Regions from separate parts of the Bacillus sp. LH1 genome, predicted to be linked through region 1. Evidence: riboswitches for the same ligand, from Rfam matches in the RefSeq annotation. Region 1 holds a riboswitch; each other region holds the start of a gene.
What was found. A riboswitch is a leader RNA that binds a small molecule or an ion and turns the genes downstream of it on or off. The one in region 1 is predicted to bind thiamine pyrophosphate.

Region 1 (3,290 bases):
ATGTGAGGTAGAAGTTGCTCTTTTACGTCATCAGTTACATCATCATCTTCAAAGCGATTTTCATATACTTCTTTCCAACCGGCATGTAGAATTGTTTTTCCGCGCGCAATGAACGTTTCATTGCCAACCTTTGTGCGTAACGTTAGTTGCTCATATTCGAATGCCGGGAATAACACAGCTAAGAAACGTTTTACAACTAAATCATAAATTTTGCGTTCTTTATCTGTGAATGCTGAGAAGTTAACGTATCCTTCTGTTGGAATAATCGCATGATGATCGCTTACTTTACTATCATCAACAAATGATTTGTTAGGTTTGATAGGCTTTTGTAATACTTTATGTGCGAAGGGACGGTATTCTCCAACACCACATGCTTTTAGACGTTCTGGAAGTGTTCCAACGATATCAGATGAAATGTAGCGTGAATCTGTACGAGGGTACGTTAGTACTTTATGCTGTTCATACAATTTTTGCATAATATTTAATGTTTCTTTAGCAGAGTAACCGAACTTTTTATTCGCATCACGTTGCAATTCAGTTAAATCGTAAAGACCAGGAGAGAATGACTTCTTCTGTTTCTTATCAATTTCCACAACAGTAGCATTTTGTTTATCTAAACGTTTTACAATACCATCGATTTTTTCTTTATTAAAACTACGGCTATTGCCATTTGCATCTTGCCAAGTAAGTTTGAGCTTCTCCATTGTTTGAGCTTCGATGCCGTAGTAAGTTTGTGCTTTGAAGTTCTTTATTTCATCCTCACGACTAGCAATCATAGCAACAGTAGGGGTTTGTACACGGCCGCAATTTAACTGGGCATTAAAGCGAGTCGTTAAAGCACGAGTTGCATTAAGACCGATATACCAGTCAGCTTCTGAACGCGCAACTGCTGAAGCGTATAAATTGTCATAGGCTTTACCTGGTTTTAAATTTGCAAAACCATCTTTAATTGCTTTATCGGTTACAGAAGAAATCCATAAACGTTTGATTGGTTTATTTAGCTTAACTTTATCGATAATCCAGCGTGCGACTAATTCCCCTTCACGTCCAGCGTCTGTTGCCACAATAATTTCATTTACATCTTTTCTAAGTAGCTGACTTTTTACAGCATTAAATTGTTTACCAGTTTGTTTAATAACCGTTAATTTCAAACGCTCAGGTAGCATCGGTAAATCTTCTAAATTCCACTTTTTATATTTCACATCATAACTTTCTGGATCTGCTAATGTAACGAGATGACCTAAAGCCCAAGTTACAATATATTTATTACCCTCAAGATAGCCGTTTCCTTTTTTATCACACTTCAGTACACGAGCAATATCTCGTGCAACGGAAGGTTTTTCAGCGATTACAACGCTTTTTGACATATTAAAAACATCCTTTCAAATTTCCATAAGTTAAATATAGCATACATCTTCTTGAGATTCAGTTTCGCTCCATATTTCAGCTGTTTTTAATGGAGTTAACAAAATCCCAACTGATTAAAGTTTCACTTTATCAGTTGCCTCTATATCAAATAGAAAAGTAAAGAACTTGTTATTTTACTAGAATAAGAGTAGACTTTGAAGTAGATGAATAAGAAACACATGGGAGTTTGTGGATACAAACTGAGAGTATGGCTACTAGTCCGTCATTGACCATTTGAACCTGTTGGATAATGCCAGCGTAGGGAGAGTGTAAAAGCACATATTCAGGCACTTTGCGTACGCGCAAAGTGTCTTTTTGTGTATCTCCCATCATTATAGTTAGGAGATGAAAAGGATGAATATGAAAGAAATTAGTAAAGTAGTGGATTTGGTGAGAGAATCTAATCCGCTTGTTCATAATATTACAAATGTTGTTGTAACAAATTTTACTGCTAACGGTTTGTTGGCACTTGGGGCATCGCCTGTAATGGCGTATGCAAAAGAAGAAGTGGCAGAAATGGCTAGCATTGCTGGAGCGTTAGTATTAAATATGGGAACACTTCGTCCTGAAGAAGTAGAAGCGATGTTACTTGCCGGTAAATCAGCAAATGTGAACAATGTACCAGTACTGTTTGATCCAGTTGGTGCAGGAGCAACATCGTATCGGACAGAAGTTGCGAGACATATTCCGGCTGAAATTGAATTAGCGAGTATTCGCGGAAATGCAGCTGAAATAGCGAACGTTATTAATGAGAGATGGGAAATTAAAGGGGTAGACGCTGGTACTGGAAATGGCAATGTTGTAAGTATTGCAAGGCAGGCAGCAGATGAACTAAATACAGTTGCGGTCATTACTGGAAAAGAAGATGTTGTTACAGATGGAGAGAGAACTATTGTTATTCGAAATGGTCACCCTATTTTAACGAAAGTTACGGGAACAGGTTGTTTACTAACTTCTGTAATAGGAGCATTTGTAGCAGTGGAAAAAGATTATGTAAAAGCAGCAGTAGCAGCATTAACGTTTTATGGTGTAGCTTCGGAACTGGCAGCTGCTAAGACTGTGGAAAAGGGACCTGGTAGTTTCCAAATTGAATTTTTAAATCAGTTAGCGAATACTACTTCTAGTGATATTGAGAAGTATGGAAAGATTGAGGAGTTAGAGTAAGAGGGAGTGAAAGAAATGGCACGCATTGAAATAGATAAAATGTCTAAGCTATTGCAAGTGTATTTTATTATGGGAAGTAATAACTGCACGAGGGATCCTTTAGCTGTATTGAAAGAAGCGTTAGATGGTGGAGTGACAATTTTTCAGTTTCGCGAGAAGGGGGAAGGTTCTTTAATCGGAGAAGATAGAGTGCGCTTTGCAAAAGAATTGCAGACGCTTTGTAATGAATATAGTGTTCCTTTCATTGTAAATGATGATGTAGAATTAGCCATTGAATTAGATGCAGATGGTGTTCATGTCGGACAAGATGATGAAGGAATTACATCTGTTCGTGAAAAAATGGGAGATAAAATTATCGGCGTATCTGCTCATACAATTGAAGAAGCACGCTTTGCAATCGAAAATGGAGCAGATTATTTAGGCGTTGGACCTATTTTCCCAACGAGTACGAAAAAAGATACGAAAGCGGTTCAAGGAACGAAAGGATTAGCCTATTTTAGAGAACAAGGAATTACAGTGCCAATCGTTGGTATTGGTGGGATTACAATTGAAAATACAGCGGCAGTTATAGAAGCGGGTGCGGACGGTGTTTCAGTTATTTCAGCAATTAGTTTAGCTGAATCTGCGTATGAAAGTACGAGAAAATTAGCTGAAGAAGTAAAGAGAAGTTTGTAGGGAAGGACGTGTAGTATTTTAAGTGCTACATGGAGAAATAGACT
Region 2 (3,290 bases), 320 kb from region 1:
ATCACCAGCTTGTACAGTGCGATCCTTCATATGAGCATAAACAGTTGTATATAATTTCCCATTGATTTGATGCGCAATGAAAACAACATTGCCATAGCTAGCTGAATAATAAGATTTCACAACTTTACCTGCAGCAGCAGCTTGGATAGAGACGTTTCCTGGAGCGGCAATATCTATACCATAATGCATTTGTTCCCAGCGTATATCAAAGGTTGAGCTAATTCTTCCTTGAGCGGGGAATTTGAAAGCAGCTGGAATTGATGAAGGCTGATCTGTTTTAGCTTGTGGTTGATTTTGTACTACATAGTGTTTTGCTACATATCCGTATCCTGTGCCAAAACGAATTTTATACCAAGTACCTACAGTTTCTACTACTTGTACTTGAGTACCGTTTTGTAATGAACCGAGTAGAGCGCTACTTGTACTAGCTGTGCTACGTACATTTAGATTAGGTGTTGCAACAGTATATTTTGTATTATTTTGAACGGTGATTCCTTTTACTAAGGGTTGTGAACCATTAGAGATGAATGCTTTTTGTACGTAACCTGTTTGGCCATTATGTGATATTTTATACCATTCGCCTTGATCTTCTTGAACGGTAATAAACTTACCATTTGGTAATACATCTAAAATGGAAGATTCTAAATTAGGTTCAGAGCGAACGTTTAATGCATTAGCATTAACGATGTATTGATCATTAGATTGAAGTTTGTTTTTTAGTAAAATAGCATCTTTTTGTACATAACCTACTTTATTATGAACAGATACTTTATACCAACCATTAGTTGTTTCAATGATGTTCACTTTTGTATTAAAGCGAATTGTATCAATTGATGTGCTTTTTACGTTATCTTCTGTATGTAATGCTACTTGATCGACTTTGACATACCCAGTTTTAATATTAGATAATTGTTCAGCGTTTGCTTTTTGTACATTTGTTTCACCCATAGAAGGAAGTAAAGAAGCAATCGCTACAGTAGTTGCTGTTAAAGCAGTAGCTTTCATATTCATGGAATAGAGACCTCCTCTAGTTGTATAGTTGTAATTTTATTATAGTATAAAGATATAATATAGTGGGGGTATTCACATAAATGTAATATGAAATCAATATAAAAATAAATTTTTTGAGGATAATGATTCCTTTTTATACAATTAATTGGGGTTTTATTTTCTAAAATAGAATGTATGTATTGTATAATTTTGATATTATGTTGACAATTAAGAAAATTAAAAAAGTTGATGATGTCTTATTAGGGTGTTATACTGACAGTGATAATTTTATAGTTTGCTAGGAGAGCTGGTGTTGCCAGCTGAGAGTAGGCCGTAAGCCTTTGATCCTTTTTATTACCTGATCTAGATTATGCTAGCGTAGGGAAGCAATTCGGACACTAACAATGAGTCCCCGTTTCTTTGCGTATAGAAACGGGGCTTTTTTATTTGAAAATTTCATATTGAAACCACTAGGGGTGCTTGACTTGCTGAGAGAGGAATAATCCTTAACCCTTACAACACCTGATCTAGGTAATACTAGCGAAGGGAAGTGGAACATCGAATAAATGTATAACTTTATTTGCTGTAACCACTTCTTATATATAGAAGTGGTTTTTTATTTAGATACATATATTGAAAGGGGATAGAGAAATGAAATTTTGCGATAGATTATTAGAAACTGTGCAACCGGTTTGGGAGATGAGTCATAATCATCCGTTTGTAGTGGGTATGGGAGATGGCACGTTAGAAAAAGATAAATTCCAGTATTATATTATTCAAGATTATTTATATCTGCTAGATTATGCAAAGTTATATGCGATTGGTGTTGTAAAAGCAACGAATCCACAAGTAATGGGAAAGTTCGCTGAACAAATTGATGGAATATTAAATGGCGAAATGACAATCCATAAACAATATGCAAAAAGACTTGGAATTTCTATAGAGGAGATAGAGTCTGCGAAACCATCTGCTAAAAATTTAGCTTATACAAATTACATGATGTCTGTATCTCAAAATGGCACACTTGCGGAATTAATAGCAGCGCTTCTTCCATGTATGTGGAGCTATTGGGAAATTGGAAAGCGTTTAAATGATATTCCTGGAGCAAGAGATCATGAGTTTTTTGGTGAGTGGATTCAAGGATATAGTTCGGAAGAATACGGTAATCTTTGTATTTGGTTAATAGATTTATTAAATGAAATGGCAGTTGGAAAGTCTGAGAAAGAACTAGAAAGATTAGAGGAGATCTTCTTATATTCCAGTCGATTTGAATATTTATTCTGGGATATGTCCTATCGTAAGGAGATGTGGGGATTTGAGGAGCAAGAACATACTACAGTTTCATAATGTTTCTTTTCATTACGATGAGAAACCAATCATCCATGAATTAAATGCTTCTATATATGAGAAAGAGTTTGTCAGTATTATCGGACCGAGTGGATGTGGAAAAAGTACTTTATTTCGCCTTATTACAGGTCTAGAAAAGGTAAGTACTGGACAGATAGAACTGACAGAAACAAAGAACCATCCTGTAGGATATATGCCGCAAAAAGATATGCTTTTGCCGTGGAGAACAATTATTGAGAATGCTGCCCTGCCGCTAGAGTGCCAAGGTGTACAGAAGAAAGAAGCAGAAGTAAAGGCAAAGGAACTGTTACATAAATTTGGTTTGCAAGGGTATGAGCAAAAATATCCGAAAGATTTATCTGGTGGGATGAGACAACGTGTATCTTTTATTCGAACTTTATTAACAGGCGGGGAGATATTGCTGTTAGATGAACCATTTAGTGCGTTGGATGCTTTAACGAAGACCTCTTTGCAAGAATGGTTGTTTGAACAATGGCAAGAGTGGGAAAAAACAATTTTATTCATTACTCATGATGTTGAAGAAGCGTTATTTCTTTCAAACAGAGTTTTAGTAGTGGAACAGCAGCCGATAACGACTTTGACTGAGCGGACTGTACCGCTTGATCATAACAGAACACGAAAAGATTTATATAAACCGGAAGTATTAGCGCTGAAAGATGAGCTTCTTAGTATGTTACAAAGGCAGGTACTTGTGTGATGAACCGATTGAAAGAATTAGTTCCTGCTATTACACTTTCTAGTATTTTACTAGCTGTGTGGGAAATAGGAGCAAGAATTGTAGATGAGATGTACATTTTACCGTCACCGTCTGCGATTGTAATGAAGATATGGAAACTAAAAGACATATTATTTACAGTTCATTTACCTGCAACGTTATACGTCGTTTTAATAGGTGTTGTTATCTCTATCGTATTAGGTGTAGGGCTAGCGAT
Region 3 (3,290 bases), 710 kb from region 1:
GCCGTTTTATGTCCTTTCGCAAGATCAGCCGCATGCGCTGCAATTTTATACGTAATAACACCCGTGCGTACATCATCTTTGTTTGGCAAACCTAAATGTTCTTTCGGCGTTACATAACAAAGCATCGCTGTTCCAAACCAGCCAATCATCGCAGCTCCAATTGCAGATGTAATATGGTCATAACCTGGTGCAATATCTGTCGTTAGCGGCCCAAGTGTGTAAAACGGCGCGCCCTGACAAATATCAAGCTCTTTCTCCATATTCTCTTTAATTAAGTGCATCGGTACGTGTCCAGGTCCTTCAATCATAACTTGCACATCATGTTTCCAAGCAATTTTGGTTAATTCACCAAGTGTTTCAAGCTCAGAAAACTGTGCTTCGTCATTTGCATCTGCAATAGACCCTGGACGTAATCCATCTCCAAGAGAGAACGAAACATCGTACTGCTTCATAATTTCACAAATCTCTTCAAAGTGAGTATATAGGAAGTTTTCTTTATGATGGAATAGACACCACTGCGCCATAATCGAACCACCGCGCGAAACGATACCTGTCGTACGCTTTGCCGTGATTGGAATGTAACGAAGCAATACACCAGCGTGAATTGTAAAGTAATCAACGCCTTGCTCCGCCTGCTCAATTAACGTATCACGATATACTTCCCACGTTAAATCTTCTGCAATTCCGTTTACCTTTTCAAGCGCTTGATAGATCGGTACAGTTCCAACTGGTACAGGTGCGTTACGAATAATCCACTCACGCGTCGTATGAATATTTTTACCTGTAGATAAATCCATAATCGTATCTGCACCCCAGCGCGTTGCCCATGTCATCTTCTCTACTTCTTCTGCAATCGAAGAAGATACAGCTGAGTTTCCGATATTCGCATTTACCTTCACATGAAAATTACGCCCGATGATCATCGGTTCAGCTTCTGGATGATTAATATTCGCTGGTAAAATAGCGCGGCCTTCTGCGATTTCCTTACGAACAAACTCCGGCTCTACCCCTTCACGAATCGCAACATACTCCATCTCAGACGTAATAATGCCATTACGTGCATAGTGCATTTGCGTAACGTTTGCACCTTGCTTTGCTCTAAGTGGCTTGCGATCCATCTGCGGGAAAACAGGTGTATGTTTCGAAGCCACTTTCACACCGTCATCCTCTGGTTTCACTTCACGCCCTTCGTATGCTTCTACATCACCACGCCCCATAATCCAAGAATGGCGCGGCGTTGGAATCCCCTTTTCTAACTCCACTTTATACTCAGGATCCGTATAAGGGCCGCTCGTATCATACACACGAATTGGCGGATTTGGAACGCCATTTGTTTCGCTTTGTTCAATCTCACGCATCGGTACTTTCATGCCTTCTCGTGGCCCATCCACATATACTTTCTTACTCCCTGGTAAACTCGATTTCAATTCAATTTGCTCAGCTGAAACAGATTGTTTCATAATTTTTGTTGCCCCCCTGTTCGTGACAAGGACGAGATATGGCCAGCGCATGCCAAAATAAAAAGAGCCAGGTCCATAAAAAAATAAGGACCTGGCTCATAAAGACATCATTATGTAAAGCCGTTAACTTCCCTACGCTGGTACGAGCCAGATCAGGTCCAAAGGGTTAAGAAGTTCACGCGCTTCTCTCTCAGCCTACGCATACGTTAGGCACCCCTAGTTTATCACTGATTTAATTTTCAATACTTTCCCATCATACACCATAATCTGAAAAATTCAAAGCTTATTTCTTTTGCTCTTTACGGAATCATCCACGTTAAATAATACGCCTGCACATACGTCATAATACCAACAATAATTACGAAGAATAAGCTATGCTTCACTGTAAAACGGAACAAATCCGATTCTTTTCCAGCAAGACCAACCGCTGCACAAGCGATCGCAATCGACTGCGGGGAAATCATTTTACCTGTTACACCGCCTGTTGTATTTGCTGCAACGAGAAGCACTTCAGATACGCCGACTTGCTGCGCTGTAATGGCTTGTAAATTTGAGAACAGTGCATTCGCAGACGTATCAGACCCTGTTAGGAATACGCCAATCCAGCCTAAGAATGGTGAGAAGAACGGGAATAGGCCGCCAGTTCCGGCTAATGCTAACGCTAACGTAGAAGATAGACCAGAATAGTTTGCGATAAATGCAAACCCTAGTACGAATCCGATAGATAGAATTGGCATTTTTAATTCGCTTAACGTTTCTTTAAATGTCACTACTGCATCTTTTACATTCATTTTCAAAATAAACATGGAAATGATACAAGCAATTAAAATCGCCGTTCCGGTTGCTGATAATACATCAAACTTCAAAATTGCCTCGTAAGGCGTTGATTTATTTACAATCGGCTCTGCTTTCATTACTAGATTATGCAGACCTGGAATTTCAAACTTAAATACAAGACTTGCTAAAGCCCCTCCTGGAGCGAATAATGCCTTAAAGAAACTTTGGCTCCAAATGACTACCATAACCGTTAATACGATAAATGGAGACCATGCCTTCACTACTTTTCCAAACGTTAATTTCGGCATCGATGCTACTGTCGTTGTTGCTGCTACTTCACTATTTGCTTGCCCGGATTGATAAATTTCTTTCGGCTGCCAAACTTTTAAGAACAGCGCTAAACTAATTAAACTTACAAGTGCCGATGTAATATCCGGAAGTTCTGGTCCTAAAAATGTCGCTGTAATGAACTGCGTAATCGCAAATGAACTACCCGCTACAAATAACGCAGGCCACGTTTGTCGTACCCCCTTAAATCCATCCATTAAAAATACGATAAAGAATGGCACAAATAATGATAGGAACGGTAATTGATGCCCAGCCATTTGTCCAATTTTATGTGGATCAATACCTGTTACTTGTCCAGCAACTGTAATCGGAATTCCCATCGCTCCGAACGCCACTGGTGCAGTATTTGCAATCAAACAAAGACCTGCTGCGTATAAAGGATTTAACCCAAGCCCCGCAAGAAGTGCTGCTGTAATCGCTACTGGTGCCCCAAATCCTGCCGCTCCTTCTAAAAATGCTCCAAATGAAAATCCAATTAAAATAACAAGTAGACGATGATCGTTCGTAATCGATAATACCGATGCACGAATCACATCGAATTGACCTGTTTTCACAGAAATTTTATATAAAAATACCGACATAATGATAATCCAAGCAATTGGCCATAATCCGTATAAGAAACCATATCCGGTCGCTGCCATTGCCATCGTGAACGGCATTTTATAAGCGAATAACGCTACTAAAACTGTAAGTACAACTGTAATA

Region 2: linked by a shared signal. The riboswitch ahead of tenA (thiaminase II) and the one ahead of thiM (hydroxyethylthiazole kinase) in region 1 are both predicted to bind thiamine pyrophosphate.
Region 3: linked by a shared signal. The riboswitch ahead of thiC (phosphomethylpyrimidine synthase ThiC) and the one ahead of thiM (hydroxyethylthiazole kinase) in region 1 are both predicted to bind thiamine pyrophosphate.

The regions. Positions count from the first base shown of each region.
Region 1 covers NZ_CM175007.1:429,018-432,307, forward strand. Annotated here, with positions in the region: gene topB (DNA topoisomerase III) at 1-1,367, opposite strand, end outside; TPP riboswitch at 1,577-1,689, shown strand; gene thiM (hydroxyethylthiazole kinase) at 1,762-2,571, shown strand; gene thiE (thiamine phosphate synthase) at 2,587-3,246, shown strand.
Region 2 covers NZ_CM175007.1:753,916-757,205, forward strand. Annotated here, with positions in the region: gene ACX9TM_RS03870 (SH3 domain-containing protein) at 1-1,011, opposite strand, end outside; TPP riboswitch at 1,281-1,392, shown strand; TPP riboswitch at 1,453-1,556, shown strand; gene tenA (thiaminase II) at 1,642-2,337, shown strand; gene ACX9TM_RS03880 (ABC transporter ATP-binding protein) at 2,306-3,055, shown strand; gene ACX9TM_RS03885 (ABC transporter permease) at 3,055-3,290, shown strand, end outside.
Region 3 covers NZ_CM175007.1:5,089,646-5,092,935, forward strand. Annotated here, with positions in the region: gene thiC (phosphomethylpyrimidine synthase ThiC) at 1-1,460, opposite strand, end outside; TPP riboswitch at 1,573-1,688, opposite strand; gene lldP (L-lactate permease) at 1,760-3,290, opposite strand, start outside.